DNA from 4 places in the Pseudomonas sp. P110(2024) genome. Region 1 is predicted to be linked to each of the others. Evidence: riboswitches for the same ligand, from Rfam matches in the RefSeq annotation. Region 1 holds a riboswitch; each other region holds the start of a gene.
The links. A riboswitch is a leader RNA that binds a small molecule or an ion and turns the genes downstream of it on or off. The one in region 1 is predicted to bind cobalamin.
Positions count from the first base shown of each region.

Region 2: linked by a shared signal. The riboswitch ahead of AC25ND_RS08695 (TonB-dependent receptor plug domain-containing protein) and the one ahead of cobO (cob(I)yrinic acid a,c-diamide adenosyltransferase) in region 1 are both predicted to bind cobalamin.
Region 3: linked by a shared signal. The riboswitch ahead of AC25ND_RS22770 (CbtB domain-containing protein) and the one ahead of cobO (cob(I)yrinic acid a,c-diamide adenosyltransferase) in region 1 are both predicted to bind cobalamin.
Region 4: linked by a shared signal. The riboswitch ahead of AC25ND_RS24725 (TonB-dependent receptor) and the one ahead of cobO (cob(I)yrinic acid a,c-diamide adenosyltransferase) in region 1 are both predicted to bind cobalamin.

Region 1 covers NZ_JBLIYT010000015.1:117,347-122,557, forward strand. Annotated here, with positions in the region: gene AC25ND_RS22365 (cobyrinic acid a,c-diamide synthase CobB) at 1-748, opposite strand, end outside; gene cobO (cob(I)yrinic acid a,c-diamide adenosyltransferase) at 745-1,356, opposite strand; cobalamin riboswitch at 1,470-1,688, opposite strand; gene AC25ND_RS22375 (hypothetical protein) at 1,839-2,417, shown strand; gene AC25ND_RS22380 (C40 family peptidase) at 2,471-3,004, opposite strand; gene AC25ND_RS22385 (C40 family peptidase) at 3,151-3,786, opposite strand; gene hda (DnaA regulatory inactivator Hda) at 3,912-4,616, opposite strand; gene AC25ND_RS22395 (AI-2E family transporter) at 4,825-5,211, opposite strand, start outside.
Region 2 covers NZ_JBLIYT010000004.1:282,866-288,076, reverse strand. Annotated here, with positions in the region: gene AC25ND_RS08695 (TonB-dependent receptor plug domain-containing protein) at 1-1,937, opposite strand, end outside; cobalamin riboswitch at 2,028-2,220, opposite strand; gene AC25ND_RS08690 (DUF2946 family protein) at 2,357-2,746, shown strand; gene AC25ND_RS08685 (TonB-dependent receptor) at 2,821-4,974, shown strand; gene AC25ND_RS08680 (PepSY domain-containing protein) at 4,980-5,211, shown strand, end outside.
Region 3 covers NZ_JBLIYT010000016.1:36,363-41,573, forward strand. Annotated here, with positions in the region: gene cobN (cobaltochelatase subunit CobN) at 1-2,073, opposite strand, end outside; gene cobW (cobalamin biosynthesis protein CobW) at 2,077-3,144, opposite strand; cobalamin riboswitch at 3,245-3,444, opposite strand; cobalamin riboswitch at 3,506-3,727, shown strand; gene AC25ND_RS22770 (CbtB domain-containing protein) at 3,830-4,015, shown strand; gene AC25ND_RS22775 (CbtA family protein) at 4,026-4,721, shown strand; gene AC25ND_RS22780 (cobalamin biosynthesis protein) at 4,721-5,122, shown strand; gene cobM (precorrin-4 C(11)-methyltransferase) at 5,152-5,211, shown strand, end outside.
Region 4 covers NZ_JBLIYT010000019.1:48,265-53,475, forward strand. Annotated here, with positions in the region: gene AC25ND_RS24720 (GlxA family transcriptional regulator) at 1-933, opposite strand, end outside; gene AC25ND_RS24725 (TonB-dependent receptor) at 1,024-3,150, opposite strand; cobalamin riboswitch at 3,258-3,462, opposite strand; gene AC25ND_RS24730 (outer membrane beta-barrel protein) at 3,623-4,369, shown strand; gene AC25ND_RS24735 (GNAT family N-acetyltransferase) at 4,429-4,998, opposite strand; gene AC25ND_RS24740 (carboxymuconolactone decarboxylase family protein) at 5,078-5,211, opposite strand, start outside.

The sequences.
Region 1 (5,211 bases):
CGAAGGCCTCATCGCGGGCCACACCGATGCGCGCTCCGGCCAGCGACGCAGTCACATTCACAGGCTCAGGCTCGGCAAAACGGACCGGTGGCGGCAGCGCGGCATCGCAACTGGCGCCCAGGGCTTCGGCGGCGGCATCCAGGCGTGCATCCAGGTCGTTCAACTCGCTGGCCTGGACCAGGCCAAGGTGACGGCTGGGCAGTTCGATGCCGCGCTCGCGGGACAACCCGCCGTACCAGCGCAGGCCTTCGGTCAGGCTGCCTTCGAGCAGTTGCGCATGACGCAGGCTGCCGACCCGGTTGGCCAGCACCCCGGCGAACGGCAGGTCGGGCTGGTAGCGCGCCAGGCCTAGAGCCAAGGCACCAAAGGTCTGGGCCATGGCCGTGCCGTCGATCACCGCCAACACCGGCACGCCGAAGTGGCGCGCCAGGTCGGCGCTCGACGGCGTGCCGTCGAACAGGCCCATCACGCCCTCGATCAGGATCAGGTCGGCCTCGCCCGCCGCTTCCCACAACAGGCGGCGACTCTCCTCGGCGCCGATCATCCACAGGTCGAGCTGGTAGACCGGCGCACCGCTGGCGCGCTCGAGGATCATCGGGTCGAGAAAGTCAGGCCCGCACTTGAACACCCGCACCGTGCGCCCGAGGTTGCGGTGCAGGCGGGCCAGGGCGGCAGTGACCGTGGTCTTGCCCTGGCCCGAGGCCGGGGCCGCGATCAGCACGGCGGGACACTGGCGCGACTCACTCACAGTTCGACGCCCTTCTGCGCGCGGATACCGGCCTGGAAGGCGTGCTTGAGCATGCCCATCTCGGTGACGGTGTCGGCCAGTTCGATCATCTCCGGCTTGGCAGCGCGCCCCGTGACGATCACATGCTGCATCGGCGGACGCGCCTGGATATCCGATAGCACCTGGTCGAGGTCCAGGTAGCCGTGCTTGAGGGCGATGTTCAGCTCATCGAGCACGACGAACTGGATAGAGGGGTCCTGCAGCAACTGCCGCGACACCGCCCAGGCGGCCTCGGCAGCGGCGATGTCGCGCTGGCGGTCCTGGGTTTCCCAGGTAAAGCCCTCGCCCATCACGTGATAACGCACCTGCTCGGGAAATCGGCGGAAAAACAGCTCCTCGCCGGTGCTGTTGCGGCCTTTGATGAACTGCACCACGCCGCACTGCATGCCATGGCCAAGGGCGCGGGCAAGCATGCCGAAGGCCGAGCTGCTCTTGCCCTTGCCGTTGCCGGTCAGCACCAGCAGCAGGCCGCATTCATTGGGGGAATTGGCGATGCGCTCGTCGATGATCGCCTTCTTGCGCTGCATGCGCGCCAGGTGACGTTCGTCGCGTTCGATGGATTCGCTCATCAGGGGTCTCCGCAGGCTGTCGCAGCGGCGGCGACAGGTAAAAGGCAGGCAGACGAGGAGCGCGCAGGAGGCATGGCAAGGGCCACATCGCACCGCGCATCACCCTCCGTGATGCCGTTTGGCAGTGACAGGCCGGTCTCCGGGCTCATGAGCGGGCGCAGGCCCTGGCTACGCGCCTTCCCGGACATGGACATCCAGTGGCCTTGCGTAGCCGTCGACTCATCTACCGTTGCGGGGGCAGCGCCGGACTCGCGCCTACTGGCGCCCACCGGCTTCCCAGTTTCACCCTGCCGAACCGTAGCTCGCGGGGCACCTGAAGCACGCCGCGAAGGTTAGAGGGTTGCACCGGGAGCGTCAATCGAGCGAGGGCCGATCTGGCCTGGATCAATGGCCGATTCACCAGCTTGTGCCACACTCAGAGCAGTGATATCACATAGCTATCACCCGGCCGACCCGGATCACAATGACAAGGAGAGCGCAGCATGCAAGGCCTGATGATCAACAACCCGCGCCTGGAGTTCCTGCGCCCGGCCCTCGAGCGCTGGGTCGACTGCATCGACCGCTTCAACCAGTTGCAGGGCGACAACGAGGCGCCCTACTGGCACGGCACAGCCAGCAACGTCGGCCTGCTCGCCGCTGCCGCCTGGCAGGGTGAGTTGGTGGCGCTGGAACGGCACATGAGCAAGAAACAGCGCGACGAGGGCGAGCGCGACGGGCGCTGCGACCTGTCGATCAGCAGCGCCGAGGAGTCGCTGTACCTGCACGCTGGCCAGCGCTGGCCGCGCATCGCTCGCCTCGACCTGACAGCGGCCCTGCAGGAAACCGCCGCCCTGGCCAAGCCGATCGCGTATGGCAGCCAACTCAAGGCCGGGGCACTGTTCGTCACACCGTGGAAGGCCGGCCAGCATGCCAGCCCCGAGGAACTGCAGGACCTGGTGGACGATCTGCAGAAGCACACGGCCTGTGCGCTTGCCTGGTACTTCCCGTATGCCTACCGCAAGCTGCACAACGAACTGGGGCAGTACTATCCCGGAGTGGCGCTTCTGCTCAAACAGGCTTGATGCCAGCCAGGCAATACTGGACCAAGTTCATACCCTGCCCGCGCCGGTAGGTATCAGGGATTCTGCGCCAGATGCCCCGGCGGCAGCACCCGTTTGGCCTGGAGGTAGGCCTTGGCCCAGTAGCTGTTGGACAGGTAGTCCAGGCGCACGGTGCCGCCCGTCGACGGTGCATGCACGAAGCGCCCTTCACCGACGTAGATGCCGGCATGGCTGACCTGCGACCCGCCGCTGGTGGCAAAGAACACCAGATCACCCGACTGCAGCGAATTGATATCCACATTTGGCGCGCGCATGACGATCATCTCGCGAGTCGAGCGTGGCAGACTGATACCCGCCGCATCACGGTAGACATAGCCGATCAGGCCGCTGCAATCGAACCCGGCATCCGGTGTATTGCCACCCCAGCGATACGGTGTGCCCACCAGGCCGATGGCGCGAAACAATACATCGTCGGCCGCAGGCGACGAAGGCGCCTGATTGAACACCATCGGCTGTTTGGGCGTGGGCGCCGGCGCAGGTGCACGGCTGGAGCAGGCCGCAAGCAGGGCCACCAGGGAAAAGAATGCGAAGCGCGCCAACATCGCCATGATGCGAACGTCCTGTCGAAAATCCGACGGCCACGGCCGAAGGTAAAAAGAGTTGAGAATTTAGATTAGACGCTTTCTGTAAATGCGCACGGCGGCGAGCTTTTCAGCTACGCCGCCGTGCGAGGTTACAGCATTTTGATATCAAATCAATTGCGCGAGATCGTGGTCGGCGCCATGGCGAGCGCGCGTTTGGCCTCGATGAAGGTCTTGCTCCAATAGCGATCGCCCAGGCTGTCGATACGCACACCACCGCTGCGGCGGCTGCTGGAGTGGATGAACTGGTTGTCACCCAGGTAGATGCCGGCATGGCTCACGCGGCCACGGCCGTTGGTGCTGAAGAACAGCAGGTCGCCGGGCTTGAGCTTGTTACGGGCGACCTTGGGCGCGTCGACGTTGATCATCTCGCGGGTCGAGCGCGGCAGGTTCATGCCCGCCTCTTCGCGGAACAGGTAGCCGATGAAACCGCTGCAGTCGAAGCCGGACTTCTCGGAGGTGCCGCCAAAGCGGTAGCGGGTGCCGATCAGGGCCATGCCGCGTTCGAGAATGCTGTCGGCCAGCACAGGCAGCTGGTATGGCTTGCCGTTGCTGGAGAAGGCGTCAAGGTCGTCTTCGCTGGCCAGCTCTTCCTCGGTGAATACGGAAGAGGCGGAAGCCTTGGCCTTGACCGATTGCTCGGCGGCCACGCGGTGGTCCTGCGAGGGTGCGACCGGGCCGGTGGAGGCACAGCCGTAAAGAAGGGTGACAAGTGCAAGTGGCACGAGGGGTGCGAAGCGCTTCAGCATGGGCACGACCGTGTCTGTAGTCCTTTAGAAGGGGGAAACTATGCCTTCTATCGGACCCATTTGCAAATTTTATCGAAAAAGATGTGACTTTTCCGTTTTGATGCTCTGGCACCGTGTTCTCAGGGCTACCAGCCGAGGGTTTCCTTGAGGAACGGGATGGTCAGCTTGCGCTGGGCCTGCAGGGAGGCCTGGTCGAGGCGTTCGAGGAGGTCGAACAACGCGCTCATGCTGCGCGTACCGCGGGTGAGGATGAAGTGGCCGACCTCGTCGGTCAGGTGCAGGCCACGGCGCGAGGCACGCAGTTGCAGGGCGCGCAGCTTGTCCTCATCGGACATCCCACGCATCTGGAAGATCAGCGCCAGGGTCAGCCGCGACTTGAGGTCGGCCAGTTTGATCGGCAGTTCCCGTGGCGAACTGGACGCCGCCAGCAGCAGGCGCCGGCCGCTGTCGCGCAGGCGGTTGAACAGGTGAAACATCGCCTCTTCCCAGTCCGCCTTGCCGGCAATCACATGCAGGTCGTCGATGCACACCAGCTCGTACTGTTCGAGGTAGTCGAGCAGTTCGACGCCGCGATCAAGCAGTTGCGCCAGGGGCAGGTAGACAGCGGGTTGGCCCAACTGCTGGAAACGCTGGGTGGCGGCCTGCAACAGGTGGGTGCGGCCCACGCCCTGCTTGCCCCACAGGTAGATGAGGCTTTCGGTCCAGCCGGCGTCGGCTTCGCACAGCCGCTCGACATAGCCCAGTGCCGCGGCATTGGCGCCGGGGTAGTAGTTGATGAAGGTGGCGTCGTCGCGCAGACGCACACCCAGGGGCAACTGGATCGGTTTCATGCTCGCGGGCGGTCGCGGGGACCACAGGGGGCCTTTGATGAACAGTGTGCAAAGTCTATACCCGCAGCGCGGACGGCACAATCGGCGAGGGAAATAGCGCAAGTAAAATCAAGTAGTTGCACTGTTTCACAAGCATCGCGGGGCAAGCCCGCCCCAACGTTAGAGCCTCTGCCAGGGTAGCGTGGGAGCGGGCTTGCCCCGCGATTGATCATAGGTCGGGGTCGATCTCCCCGGCATACATGTCCGATTCCTTGTACAGGTCATGCACATGCCGCAGCAGCACCATGATCACCGCCGCCACCGGCAACGCCAGCAACACGCCGGTAAAGCCGAACAGCTCGCCGCCGGCCAGGATCGCGAAGATCACCGCCACCGGGTGCAGGCCGATGCGGTCGCCCACCAGCAGCGGTGTCAGCACCATGCCTTCAAGCGCCTGCCCAACCATGAACACCGCGACGATGCCCAGCATCGGGTAGAGCTCGCCGCCGAACTGGAACAACCCGGCGACCAGCGCCGCACCGATGCCGATGATGAAGCCCATGTACGGCACGATCGCCGCCAACCCCGCGAGCATGCCGATCAGCAGGCCCAGCTC
Region 2 (5,211 bases), on a different contig from region 1:
CGCAGTTCGCTGGTGAACGGCCGTCCGAGATTGTCGACGTTGCTCGCCCGGCTGGTGACATAGTCGCGGTCGAACAGGTTCTCCACCAGCAGGCTCAACCGGTGCTGGCGGGCACCGTCCAGGTAGCGGTAGGCATCGACGTCGACCACCGAGTAATGGCCGTACTCGACGCCCTTGGAGCTGACCACATCGCGAATGTAGCGAATGGCCCCTCCGGCACCCCACATGCGGTCCGCCGATTCGTAGCCGAGCCGCGAGCGGGCGAAAAAACTCGGCACGTCGTTGATCGTCGCCCCGGTGCGCGACTCGGTGAGGTTACGGGTCATGTCGGCCTGCAGGCTCCATTGGTCGTCGAGCTGGATACGTGCATCGGCCTCGAAACCCCGCATCTGCACCTGGCCCTGGCCGTTCACCCACTGGCTGCCGTCCAGGGTGATCAGGTCGGTGATCTTGCGCCGGAACACGGTGACACTGGCGCTGAATTCGCGCGCCAGAAGCAGGCCGTGGTAGTCCAGGCCAAGCTCGGCGTTGCGGCTCTTCTCGGGCTTGAGGTCGCGGTTGCCGATCTCGTCGCCGGGCTCGTTGACGAACAGCTGCTCGGCGTTGGGCAGCTTGTAGGCGCTGCCGTACTGGCCACGCAGTTGCCAGTTGTCGTTCAGGTCGTACAGCGAGGTAAGCATGCCGACGGTGGCGCTGTCGCCGCCGCTCATGGCCTCGTGGCGCACGCCAAGGCTCGGGTGCCAGTCCGGCAAGGCCTCGATCCTGGGCCGCAGCTGGGCATACAGCGCATTGGCCTGGGCCTTGTTGTCGTCGATCACCAGCACATCGTCCTGGCCCTTGAACCACTGGTTGTCGGAACCGAACACCAGCACATGGCCGCCGTCGAGTTCGGCCTTGCCCTCGGCCTGCACGCCCCAGTCGGTGAAACCCCAGTAGTCGTCGTGGTTGACCACGTTACGGCTGCCATCGTCACGGTTGTTGATGCGGGTGTAGCGGGTGTCCCAATCGTTGACGTGGCCCTTGATGAAGTAGCTCAGGCGCTCGTTGAGGCGCTGCTCGAAGGTCGCCGTGGCGATCTGCTGCACGCGGTCGTTGGTGGTCTTGTAGTTGTTCACTGGCCGGGCGAAATCAAGGTTGGCGTCGGTGTACTGGTAGAACAGTTCCAGCCGCGCATCGTCGCCGAAGGCCTGGACCGCCTTGCCGCCGAAGGTGGTCACCTCGTAACCGCGTTTCTTGTCGCTGACGTTGCCGCTGTAGTCGCGGTTGCGAAACGGCTGGTAGCCATCAGAGACGTTGTGGCTGACATAGGCCAGCAGGCCCAGGTCGCCGAAGCCGTTACTGAAGATCCGCTCGACGCGGGCGTCCTTGCTGCTGCCGGCGAAGCTGTCCAGGCCCAGGTTGACCTCACCCGAAGCCTCGCGGCTCTGCGGGCTGCGGGTGACGATATTGATCACCCCGGCCACCGCCTGGGTACCGAATAACAGGCTCTGGCCGCCCTTGAGCACCTCGATGCGCTCCACCGCGTTGGCCGGCAGGGTGTCCAGGTACAGGCCGCCGTACAGGCGGTTGTTCAAGCGCACGCCGTCGAGCAGGATCAGGGTGTCGTCGTTACGCCCGCCGAGCAGCGAATAGGTGCCGTAGTCGAACGGGCCGTTCTTCGGCGCGACGTAGAAGCCGGGGATGAACATCTGCATCACCCGGGTGATGTCGGCGCCGGGGCCGGCGCGCTCGATCTGCTCACGGCTGACGATCTCGACCTTGCTGCCGTACTGGGCCATGGCGGCGACGTTGGTCGACTCCACCGAAGGCGCGACGACGATCTGCTGGTCGAGGACCAGGGGCGTGTTTTCGGCCAGTGCCAGGGGACTGGCCAGGCATCCCAGAAGCAGGGTCCGGGCCTTGGGGGATAAACGTCGGGAGTGAATCACAGCAATCATGCTCTTCTCGAAAGTGACTTTCGCAGAAGCACGCAGGAGCACGGATCGCGCACACGCCAATACCGGCCCATGCCCGCCCACCGCAGGAGTTTGCCTACCACATTCCAGGCCGGTCTCCGGGCTCGCAAGACTAGACGCCTTCACCTTCCCATGGCGCATTGGCCACAGTGGTCTGTCGAAGGCATCACTTGCATACCGTTGCGGGGGCAGCACCGGACTCGTACCGGTTTCCCGTTTAACCCCATGCGCGGCGGCATGGGACACCTGAAATCGGTCGGCATCTGAACACCTGGGGCCCAGAGGCGTCAAGCCAGGCAGGCGTATCGTTTCGAATGCTTTTTATCGCCGGAACACTCTAGGCAGATGTGTCAAAAGTTGTAGAATCCGCACGCCTAACCCATTCCCTTCGAGCTTTGCCGATGAAGCTGGCCCGCCACACACGATCGCAAGTCGCCTGGGTGCTGTATTTCAGCATCTTGTTCGGCTCGTTGCTGTGCGCCATGGGCCATGGACAGATGGCAGGCTTGCGCCTGGCCGGCCTGGATGACGCCGCCTGGTGCGCGGCCGACAGCAGCGGCGTGTTCAAGGGCGACCAGGACATCACCGACCCGGTGCTGCCTGCCGGCGGCGACTGCGTGATCGCCAGCCTGTTCAGCGCCACCCTGCTGGCGGTGTTCTTCGGCCTGCTGGCCTTGCTCGCCGGGGAGTCGAGCAAACCCTTACCCAGACAACCCGCGCCGCCCCTGCCCAAGCAGCGCTGGCCCCTGGTCAATCCGCGCGCCTCCCCCGCTTCGCTTCTCGCGTTCTGACATCGCCACGCCCAAGTACTACTGCCTGATCGGCAGCGGGCGTGCGCCCACCGATTTCAGCCAGGAAGCCTTGCATGTTCCGCATGACCACTTTGGCGCTGCTCGTAGGCAGCGCAACCTGCGCCTGGGCGCAGGATGACACCCTGACCCTGCCCGCCAGCAACGTCACGGCCACCGCCGACCAACCCAAAGAAGCCACCACGCTCGATCTTGACCGCCCCATCGAAAGCGGCTCGCGGCTGAACCTCAGCGCCCGCGAAAATCCCGCCTCGGTCAGCGTTGCCGACCGCAAGACCATGGAACGCATCGGCGCGCGCAACTTCCAGGACGCCGCCAACGCCCTGCCCGGGGTCAACGCCTCGGCACCGCCCGGCTGGGGCGGCTACGTGTCTTACCGTGGTTTCAACGGCGCCCAGATCAGCCAGTTGTTCAACGGCATCAACCTGCAGTACGGCGCCACGGCGCGCCCGGTTGGCGCGTGGATCTACGACCGCGTCGAACTGCTCGGCGGCCCCTCGTCGTTCCTCAACGGCAGTGGCGCGGTCGGCGGCAGCCTGAACATGATCACCAAACTGGCCAACCGCGATGAGGACAGCTTCGAAGGCCGCGTCAGCTACGGCCGCTACGACACCCTGGAAACCTCGGTCGGCTTCAACAAGGCGCTCAACAGCGGCGACGGCCCGCGCCACTACGCGCGGCTCGACTACAGCCGCACCAGTACCAATGGCTACATCGACCGCCAGGAGAACGGTGCCGGCAACCTGGCCTTCTCGCTGCTCAGCGACATCAACGAGCAGCTCTCGCACACCCTGGCCATCGAGTACCTGGAAGAGAAGGAAGACAGCCCGTACTGGGGCACGCCGGTGTTGCAGCCGGCGGTCGGCACCCTGCACATCGACAAACACAATCGCTTCAACAACTACAACGTCGAGGACGGCCGCTACGAGCAGCGCACCCGCTGGCTGCGCTCGATCACCGACTACCGCATCGACGACAGCAACCAGCTGCGCAACACCTTCTACCACTACAACGGCCAGCGCGATTATCGCAACCTCGAGGTGTACCGCTACAACGCCAGCAACACCAACATCGCCCGCTCCGGCGGTTACCGCCAGCGCCACGACCAGGAGGTCAACGGCAATCGCACCGAATTGACCCATCAAGGCCAGCTGTTCGGTCTGGCCAGCGACTGGGCGTTCGGCGTGGACTACAGCCGCAACCAGCAGACCGCCTATCCGCTGTCCAAAGGTGCCTTCGACATCATCGACCCGAATGGCTTCCAGCCCGACCACTTCCTCGACATCCCCGGCATGGACGCGCCGCGCGCCAAAGGCCGCAGCACTACCACCGACACCACGGCGGGCTTTGTCGAGAACCGCACCCGCCTGACCGACCAACTGTCGCTGATATCGGCACTGCGCTACGACCATATCGACTTCGACGTGGTCGACCACGTGAGCCGGGCCAAGCTGGACCGGCGTTGGGACGCCTTCACCGGGCGCCTGGGCCTGGTCTACGACCTGACGTCCAATGTCAGCCTGTACACCCAGTACAGCACCTCGGCCGAGCCGCCGGGCGGCTCGCTCACTGGCGCCTCGCTCAGCCAGGTCGGCGACTTCGACTTGAGCACCGGGCGCCAGGTGGAAGTGGGCAGCAAGTTCGACTTCCTCGACGGGCGCGGTTCGGCCACCGCGGCGGCCTACCGCATCGTGCGCAAGAACATCTCGGTGCCCTCCTCGACCGTGCCCAACACCACCGAGCAGGCGGGCCAGCAGACCTCCACCGGCCTCGAGCTGGCGGCCTCGTTCAAGGTCACGCCCAAGCTGCTGGCGGCGGGCAACTTCAGCTGGGTCAACGCCGAGTACGACGAGTTCAACGAGACCATCGGCGGCGTGGTGTACTCGCGCAAGGGCAAGCACCCGGTGAACATCCCCGACCGGGTCGCCAACCTGTGGCTGACCTACGACCTGGCGCCGGGCTGGCAGGTCGGCGCCGACGCCCGCTATGTGTCGTCGGTGTACGCCAACACCGCCAACACCGCCTGGGTGCCGTCGTACACCGTCTATGGGCTGTCCATGACCCACGACCTGGACAAGCACGTGCAGCTCAGCGCGCGGCTGCGCAATCTCACCGACGAGGTCTATGCGCGTTTCATCCACCAGACCAACACCCAGTACTACCTGGGTGAGCCGCGCAGCCTGGAAGTGGCTGTGCAGTGGCGCTACTGATGGGCCTGAAGCGCCAGCTGTACCTGTGGCACCGCTGGCTGGGCAGCGTCGCCTGCCTGTTCATGGCGCTGTGGTTCGTCTCCGGGGTGGTCATGCTGTATGTCGGCTACCCCAAGCTGACCCCGGCCGAGCGCCTGGCCCACCTGCCGGCACTGCCGGCGGGATGCTGCGCCGAACTGCCGACGCAGTGGGCGCAACAGCCGTTGAAGGCGCTGCGTCTGACCAGCCTGGGCGGGC
Region 3 (5,211 bases), on a different contig from region 1:
GTCGCGGATCTGCGATTCCTTCAGGTCGCACAGGTAGGTGTCCAGCCGCGGCAGCCAGACCGCCGCGTCCTCCATCTGGCCTTCGAGCTGCAGTTCGCGGTCGATATGGTGGGTCTTGACCAGTTCGAGGATGTCACGTTGCAGCTCGCGGGCACGGCGTGGGTCGAGCAACTGCGCCTCGTAGTATTCATCGGCCAGTTGCTCCAGGTGGCGCAGCGGGCCGTAGGTCTCGGCACGGGTCAACGGCGGCATCAGGTGGTCGATGATGACCGCCTGGGTGCGGCGCTTGGCCTGGGCGCCCTCGCCCGGGTCGTTGACGATGAATGGGTAGATGTTGGGCAACGGGCCGAGCAAGGCATCCGGCCAGCACTCGGCGGACAGGCCCACGCCCTTGCCCGGCAGCCATTCCAGGTTGCCATGCTTGCCCACATGAATCACCGCGTCGGCGGCATAGCCGTTGCGCAGCCAGAAGTGAAACGCCAGGTAGCCATGGGGCGGCACCAGGTCCGGGTCGTGGTATACGGCGCTGTGGTCCACCTGGTAGCCCCGCGCCGGCTGGATGCCGACGAAGGTCAGGCCGTAGCGCAGGCCGGCAACCATCATGCGCCCACTGCGGAACATCGGGTCCTGCTCGGGCGGCCCCCAGCGCTCCAGCACGGCGCGTTGGTTGGTCTCGGGCAAGGCGGCAAAAGCGCGCTGGTAGTCGGCCAGGGCCAGGCTCTGGGCGCAGGGGCGCTGGTCGAGATGGTCGAGGTCGTTGGTGACCCCGCCGAGCAACTGGTGAATCAGCTCAGTGCCGGTTTCAGGCAGGCCAGCCACTGGGTAACCCTGCGCCTGCAGGGCCTCAAGGATATTGAGCGCCGCGCCCGGCGTGTCCAGGCCGACGCCATTGCCGATGCGCCCGTCGCGGGTCGGGTAGTTGGCCAGCACCAGGGCCACGCGCTTTTCCTGGTTGTCCAGGCGCGCCAGGGTCACCCAGCGCCGTGCCAGTTCGGCGACGAAGTCCATGCGTTCGGGGTGGGCCCGGTAGCAGACCACATCGGACTGGCTGCGCTCGCTGCGCCAGGCCAGGTCCTTGAAACTCACCGGCCGGGTGATGATACGCCCGTCCAGTTCCGGCAAGGCGATGTGCATCGCCAGGTCGCGGGCGCCCAGGCCCTGCTCGCTCTGCTCCCAGCCAGGTTGGTTGTCCTGGGCGCAGATCGCCTGCAGCACCGGCACATCGCGGCGCAGCGGACGCAGGTTGGGTTGCTCGGGGCTGGACAGGGCGAAGCCTGTGGTGTTGATCACCACCTCGGCCTGCACCTCGTCGAGCCAAGCCTCGACCTGGTCCAGGCAGGCGCGTTCCTTTAGGCTGGCCACGGCAATGGGCAAAGGATTCAGCCCGCAGGCCTGCAGGCGCTGGCAGAACACATCGATGAACGCCGTGTTGGCCGCCTGCAGGTGCGAACGGTAGAACAGCAACGGCGCCACCGGATGCTCCGGATTCCACTCGGCGTACCAGTCCTCCAGGCGCGCCGTGGCCTTGGCCGGGTGATAGACCGCCGTGCGCGGCAAGGGCTGCGGCTCATCCCATGGGTAATCACAACCCAGCCATTGGCTGGCCAGGCAGTTGAACAGGTTAACGGCGTTGGCCTTGCCGCCCTGGCGCAGGAAGTGCCAGAGGCGCTCGGCCTGTTCGCCGCGGACCGTGCCCAGGTCGGTAAGCTCAGGATCGGGGCGGTCGTCGCCGGGCACCAGGATCAGCTCGACCCCACGCTCCGCCAGTTCGACCAGTTGCTCGACACCATAGCGCCAGTAGCCGACGCCGCCATGCAGCGACACCAGGATCACCTTGGCATGGCGCAGCACCTGGTCGACATACACGTCGACCGAGGCATGGTTCTGCACCTGCATCGGGTTGGCCAGGCGCACGCTGGGAAAGTGCGCCGGCAGCTGCTCGGCGGTTTCGGCGAGCAGCGCCAGGTGTGAATCACCGCTGCAGAGGATCACCAGGTCGGCGGGGGTCTGGCCGAGGTCGGCGATGCTGTCGTCCGGCACGAAGCCGCCGGGTTGGGTCCGCAGCAGGTGCATGGATCAGGCGCCCAGGGCCTGGCGCAGGCGCGCTTCCAGCTGTGCGGCGTCCAGCGCCTGGCCGATCAGCACCAGGCGGGTGATCCGTGGTTCATCGCTACGCCAGGCGCGGTCGAAATGCTTGTCGAAGCGGGTGCCCACCCCCTGGATCAGCAGACGCATCGGCTTGCCGGGAATCGCGGCGAAGCCCTTGGCGCGCAGGATGCCGAACTCGGTGACCAGCTGGGTCAGGGCGTCGAGCAGCAGGCTCTCGTCGGACTCGGGCAGATCGATGGAGATCGAGTCGAAGGCGTCGTGGTCATGGTCGTCATGGTCATCGCCGTCGTGATGCGAGTCGTGATGGGTACGGCGACCATCGATATGCACCTCGGACTCGGCGCCCACGCCCAGCAGCACTTCCAGCGGCAGGCGGCCGCTGCTGGCCTCGATCACCTTGACCGCCGGCGGCAGTTCCTCGGCCACCTCGGCACGGACCTTGGCCAGGCCCTCGGCGTCGATCAGGTCGGCCTTGTTCAGCACCACCAGGTCGGCACTGGCCAGCTGGTCGGCGAACAGCTCGTGCAGCGGCGACTCGTGGTCGAGGTTGGGGTCGAGCTTGCGCTGGGCATCGACCTGCTCCGGGTAGGCGGCAAAGGTGCCGGCGGCCACGGCCGGGCTGTCGACCACGGTGATCACCGCGTCGACGGTGCAGGCGTTGCGGATTTCCGGCCATTGGAAGGCCTGTACCAGCGGTTTGGGCAAGGCCAGGCCGCTGGTCTCGATAAGGATGTGGTCGAGGTCGCCGCGACGGGCCACCAGCTCGCGCATCACCGGGAAGAACTCTTCCTGCACGGTGCAGCACAGACAACCGTTGGCCAGCTCATAGACGCGGCCGTTGGCCTCTTCCTCGGTGCAGCCGATGCTGCACTGCTTGAGGATCTCGCCGTCGATGCCCAGCTCGCCGAATTCGTTGACGATCACCGCGATGCGGCGGCCCTGGGCGTTGTCGAGCATATGGCGCAGCAAGGTGGTCTTGCCCGAGCCGAGGAAGCCGGTAACGATGGTGACGGGAAGCTTGGCCAGTGTTTTCATGTCGCGATGCCCTTGGCAGCAATGGCGCGGGCATGCAGGACGACAGCCACGGCCCTGCCGGCCTGGCGCGTTCGCCACCGGATCACCCCGCCCGGTTGAAAGTCGAAAACGTCACGAGGCAGGTCTCCTGGCTCGCACCGCTGCGGCTCGCTGGCCGGTGGGCCGGCGCCTTCCCGCGCGCCTGCGCAGTGGCTGTGCCGAACCCTTCAGTGCTTACAGTTGCGGGGGCAGCCGCGGCTTGTACCGCGTTCCCGTCTTAGCTCGGGCCAACGCCCGAGAACCTCGCAGCGGCAAGGCTACGCAGTGCCTGCCTGGCGGTCAACCGCCATGGCGATTGACGCGGGCCCGGCCCCGTGATTTGCTAGCGCATTGCGTTCAGGTGCCCCCGACGGGGGTGAAACGGGAAACCGGTGCGTCGCGCCTCCATTGCTAAGGAGCCGACAAGGCCGGTGCTGCCCCCGCAACGGTAAGCGAGAGAAGCGTCCGAACCACTGTGCCAACAGTAAGGCATGGGAAGGTGACGCCCCACGGAGTCCTGCTCCACCTCGCCAGCCCGGAGACCGGCCTGACACGTGCTCACAGTACACCCCGCGGTGGGCGGGCGTCGTCGTATCACCTGGGCCAATCGTGCCCGGGGTCGTCGCGCATGTCCGTTGCCACAACAAAAGCAGCAGAGGAACGCGTCATGCCCATCACCAGCGCCAAACACAGTATCGCCACCCCCGTCAGCCTCAGCCAGCGACTGATCGTCGCGGTCGGCGCCAGCCTGCTGGGCCTGTGCCTGGTGTACTTCGCCGGTTTCTCGCACATCGAGGCAGTGCACAACGCTGCCCACGATACCCGCCACAGCGCCGCCTTCCCTTGCCACTGAGTAAACCCGCATGATTACGCGCATCGCCCGTACCGCGGGCTTCAGCGGCCTGCTCGCGGCCCTGCTGCTGACCCTGCTGCAAAGCTTCTGGGTCACCCCACTGATTCTCCAGGCGGAAACCTACGAGTCCGCCGCCCCGGTCGACGAACACCATGAGCACGGCGACGCCACCGCGCCCCACGAGCATGAGCACAGCGCCGAAGCCTGGTCGCCGGAAGACGGCTGGCAGCGCGTGCTGTCCACCACCGGTGGCAACCTGGTGGTCGCCGTCGGTTTCGCCCTGATCCTGGTCGCTCTCTACGGCCTGCGTGAACCGAACCGCGTGGCCACCGGCGCGCTGTGGGGCCTGGCCGGCTTTGCCGTGTTCTGCCTGGCGCCGACCCTTGGCCTGCCACCGGAACTGCCCGGCACCGCCGCCGCCGACCTCGGTCAGCGCCAGACCTGGTGGATCGGCACCGCAGCGGCCACCGCCGCCGGCCTGGCGTTGTTGGTGTTCGCCCGGCACTGGCTGCTCAAGGCGCTGGGTGCCGCTCTGCTGGTGATCCCGCACCTGATCGGCGCGCCACAGCCGGCCGTGCATGAAAGCCTTGCGCCGCAAGCCCTCGAGACCCAGTTCAAGATCGCTTCCTGGCTGACCAACGCCGCGTTCTGGCTGGCCCTGGGCCTGCTCAGCGCCTGGCTGTACCGTCGCTCCAGCCAGGCCTGATGCGCGATCTGCCTGCTCAGCCGGCGTTGTACGCCGGCTTTGGCTGTCGCCGCGGCTGCCCGGTCGAGACCCTGGCGGTATTGCTGCGCCAGACCCTCACCCGCAACGCCCTGCCCCTCTCGGCCCTGCGCGGCATTGCCAGCATCGAGCCCAAGGCCCGCGAGCCCGGCCTGCTGGCACTGGCCGAGCGCCTAGGGCTGCCGTACATCTGTTTCGATGCCGCGCATCTACTGGTTTTCGAAGCGCAGCTCAGCCAGCGTTCGCCCACGGCGTACGCGCAGACAGGCTGCTGGGGCGTCGCCGAAAGCGCCGCACTGGCCCTGGCCGGCGATAACGGCCGCCTGCACGTGCCGAGGCAGGTCCTCGGCAGCGCTACCCTGGCCCTGGCCATCGGCGGATAATCCGCCACTCTTCTATACAAGGAACCCCCATGACGGTCTATTTCATCGGCGCCGGCCCCGGCGATCCCGAGCTGATCACGGTCAAGGGC
Region 4 (5,211 bases), on a different contig from region 1:
ACCGAGGTCGAGGCAGGTAACATACTTGGGCTGGCTGTAGATCATCGGCGCCATGCCGACCAGCTCGGCGGCGGCGTTGTTGCCGGCGTAGCGGCCCAGGGGGATGGCGTGCTGGCAGGACATCACGGCAAAGTTGCCAACCTCGTCGCAGGCCTGCTCGGCCAGCCGCTCGACCGTCAGGCGCGGGTCGCCCAGGTGCTCGTTGAGCCACAGGTGCAGGGCCTCGAAGGCGGCGCTGTCCTCGCCCTGGGCCTTGAGCAGTTCGCTGAACTGCGCCTGGCCGCCGGGGCGCTTGAGGAACACCACCAGCTCGCGGGCCACCTGCATGGCCACCTCGCGGCCACAGTCGGCCTCGACCAGGGCCAGCGCCAGGTCGATGCCGGCACTGACCCCGGCCGAGGTCCACACTTGGTCCTGTTGCACGAAGATCGACTCGGCGTCCACTTCGATGGCCGGGAAGCGCCGGTGCAGCGCATCGCACATCGCCCAGTGAGTGGCGGCCCGGCGTCCGTCGAGCAGCCCGGCGGCGGCCAGCAGGAAGGTGCCGCTGCACACCGAGGCGGTGCGTCGGGCGCGTTGGGCGGCCTGGGCCAGCCAGGCAACCAGCTCGGCATGATCGGGGAGGGTGCGGACGATCTCCGGCGCGCCGGGCACCACCAGGGTGTCGAAGGGTTCGCGCAACCAGGGCGCCAGTGGCTCGGTACCTACCGCCAGGCCCTCGGCGGTCGGCACCAGGCCGCCCTCGAGGCTGGCGGTGACCAGGCGGTAACCTGGCAGGCCGCGGGCGGCGCGGGCCTTGGTCGCGGCCCAGAAGACCGTCTGCGCGCCGGTGAGGTCGAGCAGGCCCATCTGCGGGTAGGCGAGGAACAGCAAGGTGCGCGGCTGATCCAGGGCGTGCACGGGTGGGGTGGGGATCGGCGGGATGTCGGTCATGGCACGCTGCTTGTGATGAAGGCGTAGGCCCTAGTCGAGCAGGTGGCACGGTGCTGATCAAGCACCGTGCGACGAACGCTGGAGTCCGCCTCAGAAGCGGTAGTCGACCGTGGCGAAATACGAGCGCGGCGTGCCCAGCAGCCATTGCTCGCCGCTGTAGCTGGACTGGGCGTACTGGCGGTCGAACAGGTTGTTCAACTGCAGGCCCAGGCGCACGTCGGGCAGCACCTGCCAGCCCAGGTTGGCATCGACCACGGTATAGCCCGGCACGCGCTGGTCGTTGGCCGCGCTGGCGCAGCGCTCATCCACGTAGCGCAGGCCGATGCCGGCATCCACGGTCTGGCCGAAACCTTTGCTCAGCCACAGGTTGGCGGTGCGTCGCGGCACGTCCTGCGGACGGTTGCCGGCGCGGTCGTGGACCGTGCCGTTGTCGCCTTCCTCGAGAAAATCATCGTACTTGGCCCGCACCAAAGCGGCATTGGCCGAGAGCTGCCACTGGTTGCCCAGCGCCAGTTCCAGGCTGGCCTCCAGGCCGTCGGAGGTCTGCTGGCCGGCCTGCTGGCTGTCGTGGGTGAGCGGGTTGTACACCGGCAGCTTCTTCTTGACGATGTGATAGGCCGCCAGCGTCCACTCGCCACGGGTATCCCAGAAACGTTGCTTGAGGCCTACCTCGGCCTGCTTCGCTTCGGTCAGTTCCAGGCGCTTGTCCGGGCGCTGGGTGAGCAGGTCGCCGACGCCGTCCTCGCTGGTCGAAAACTGCCCATACAGCGACAGGTCGTCGGTGACAGCGAACACCAGGCCGGCGCGCCAGTTGCCGCCCTGCAGGCTGCGGTCGCTGCGGCTGTTGTTGGCCAGGTCGTCGCGGTCGATGTGATTCTGGTCGCGGCGAATGCCGGTGACCAGTGCGAGGCGGTCGGTCAGCTGGGTGCGGTTTTCGGCGAACAGGGCGAAGGTGTCGACCTTGGACAGCGTTTGTGCGCGGGTTGGGCTGAGGCTATGGAAGCCGCCCGGAGCCGGATGCCACGGGTCGAGCGGGTCGCTGCCGCCATCGCGGTAGGGCGAGTTGCTGTCGACGTTGAAGCGGATGCGGTTGTACTCGGCGCCGACCACGGTTTTGCTGTCCAGGCCGAACAGGCCATGGTCGAAGGTGAAGCTCTGGCGATCGCCGAGCTGCTCCTGGTTATGGCGAATCTCGAGGAAGCTGCCGCGCTGGATCACGCCGTTGGCGGCGTCCCAGGTGTAGGACTCGGCATTGCGCCACTGGCGGCGGCTCTTGATGTAGTACAGCTGGTTGCTGGCACTGACGCGGTCGCTGAGGGGCCAGTCGGTGGTCAGGCGCGTCCACTCGTCGTGGTAGCGCTGCTCGTCGTTGCTGACGTTGTAGTTCTTGCGCCGCACGCTGCTGCGCAGGTGCCCATCGATCAGCGGGGTGCCGTAGTAGTTGGCCGGTTGCGCATCGCCGCGTTCGTGGGCGAGGGTAAAACTCAGGTCGTCGCTGGCATCGAAGCGCAGGGCGGCGCTCAGGGCCAGGCTGCGCGAGTCGGTGCGGTCGACCCAGCCGTTGCTGGCCTGCTGGTTGAGGGTCACGCGGTAGCTCAGGCGCTCGCTCAGGCTGCCGCCGCTGTCCAGGCCCAGCTGCTGGCGGTCCCAGGAGCCGTAGCCCAGACGCAGATGGTTGCGGATCTCGCCAGCGAACGGCTGCTTCGGCACCACGTTGACCACCGCGCCGGTGGCGCCTTCGCCGTACAGCACCGAGGCGGGGCCGCGGATCACGTCGATCCGCTCGACCATCCACGGATCGACCGGGAAGGTCAGGGTGCCGGCACCGGCGTACAGGCGCGAGCCGTCGAACAGGGTCATCACCGAACTCTGCCCGGTGAAGCCGCGGGCCGACAGGCCGGTGCCGCCGTCGCCCGGCGTGCCGATGAAGGTAAGGCCCGGCGAGCGGGTCACGGCGTCCTGCACGGTGAGGTTGTTGCGCTGCTGGATCTGCGCCTCGGTCAGGCTGCTGGTGCTGGCCGGGGTGTCCAGGGCGCTGAGGTTCAGGCGCGAACCGGTCGGGGACGGGGTGGCCAGGTCGATGGCCTGTGGCTCGCGGGTGTCGGTGATTGCCGTGGAGGGCAGGGTGAAGGGCGTTACTTCATGATCGTCGGCCAGCGCCGGCAGGGACACGGCCAGGCAGGCCGCCAGGGTGTGAAGCTTGTTGATTCGGGACATGTCGTTCCACTGCTGCAGGAAGAAATGGATCCCGGTGGAAAACACGCAACGGTCAAGCGCACGCAGGCGCGCACGCGGATACCGGCCTGCGCCCGCCCACCGCGGGTTGCCAAGTAGCGTCTCAGGCCGGTCTCCGGGCTTGCGAGGGGCATGAAGCCTTCACCTTCCCATGCGTGCGCACAGTGGTCTGTCGAAGGATTCACTCGCTTACCGTTGCGGGGGCAGCGCCGGACTTGTCGTGACAACGACGCACCGGCTTCCCGTTTCACCCTGCGCACGGCGGCGCAGGACACCTGAAACTGGCGCGCATCTGACCATTGAACGGGCAGTGAGTCAATCGTTCGAGTGGGTGGGGAAACTGTGACGGACAGGGCGGTTTAGAGCGGTTTGCCAAATTTTTTCGAACTTTTGCCAAGCCCGTTGTCTCGAACCGGTCGTTCGCCATTCATTCACGTCATGGAGACTTTTGCGAATGTTTACCCGTAACCTGCTGCGCCACGCCTGCCTGCTTGCCCTGCTCGGTGCCCCTCTGGCTGCCACGGCGGCACCGAGTACCGACCCGCTGTTCACCCTCGGCTTGCTGGGGTCCTACGACAAGTTCAAGTTCGAGGGAGGAAGCGAATCGGACAAGGAACACATGGGCCAGGGCGGTGTGTTCGCCACGTTCGGCAACAAGATGACCGCCGAATCCGGGTTCATCTACCAGATCGGTGCCGAGGCCAAGTATGGCAAGAAGAACGACAACAAGCTCAAGGAAGCCCAGGCCGACCTCGACCTGGGCTGGCGCGCCGCACTGGATGCGCGCAACTTCGTCGACCTGACGGTGGGCGGCGGGTACAGCTGGACCCGCTTCGAGCCCGAGATCAACGATCTTGATACACGGCTGACCTACAAGTCGCCGTTCGCCAAGGCAGCGCTGGGCTACAACCACCAGTTCGACGCGTCGACCCTGCGCGTGGAGGTGGGCGCGCGCCACACCATTGATGGCCGCGCGCGGCTCAAAGTCGATGATTTCGGCAGCGACAGCGTCGACATGAAGGACCGCACCAATCCGTATGCGGAGGTCACGCTGCTGATGAACCAGCAGGGCGGCATGCCGGTGCAGGTGGGGGCGTACTACACCCGTACCGAATACAAGCTGGACGAGGATACACCGGTGGCCGACAACACCAAGCTCAAGCGCGACGAGTTTGGGGTGAAGGTGGGGTTGGCGTTCTGATCGGTTGAGCCTGCGCTGATTCCGTCGCGGGGCAGGCCCGCGATGGATTCAGCTGCCTCTTATCGCCCGCGTCGGCGCGACACCCGCGCCTCGATGTTCTTGCGCCCGATCAGCAGCGCCGGTTTTTCCACGACCGGCTCATCGGCCAGCCACTTGTACATCACCAGGCAGTCCACCAGGCCCAATTCGGCATGGCGGTATGCCTTGGGCAGTCGCCCGACGGTCTCGAAACCGAGCTTGTGCCAAAGCGCCACGGCCACCTCGTTGCTCGCTACCACCGAGTTGAATTGCAGGGCCAGGAAGCCCTCCTGGCGCGCCAGCTTCTGCGAGTGCTCGCACATCAGCCTGGCCACGCCCCGGCCGCGTGCCTGTTCGCAGACCATGTAGCCGCAGTTGCCGACATGTCCCCCGGGGCCGGCGGCATTGGCCTTGAGGAAGTAGGAGCCAAGCAGCACGCCGTCTTCATCGGCCACCAGTGTGCGCAGCGGGGTTTCCAGCCACAGCCGGCGCGCCTGGTCGAAATCCAGGGCGGGGTCGAAGGCGTAGGTCTGGCGGGCCTGGACGATGGCCTGGAAGGTCGGCCAGAAGCGCTCGAAGTCTTCCGGGGTCATGGGGCGGATCTGGATCATGGTGGTTCCTGCACGGGCTGAGGCGCCAAGTCTGGGTGTCGCGGCGCCCGCGCGCAAGGGCGCCCACGCCGCAACCTGCTCAGGCGTCGGCCTTGCCCACGGCGTCTAGCGCCCTGGCCGAGTAGACCAGCGCGGCGCCGGCATTCATCGCCACCGCCACGCCCAGGGCCTCGGCAATCTCTTCGCGGGTGGCGCCGTGCTTGACCGCCTGTT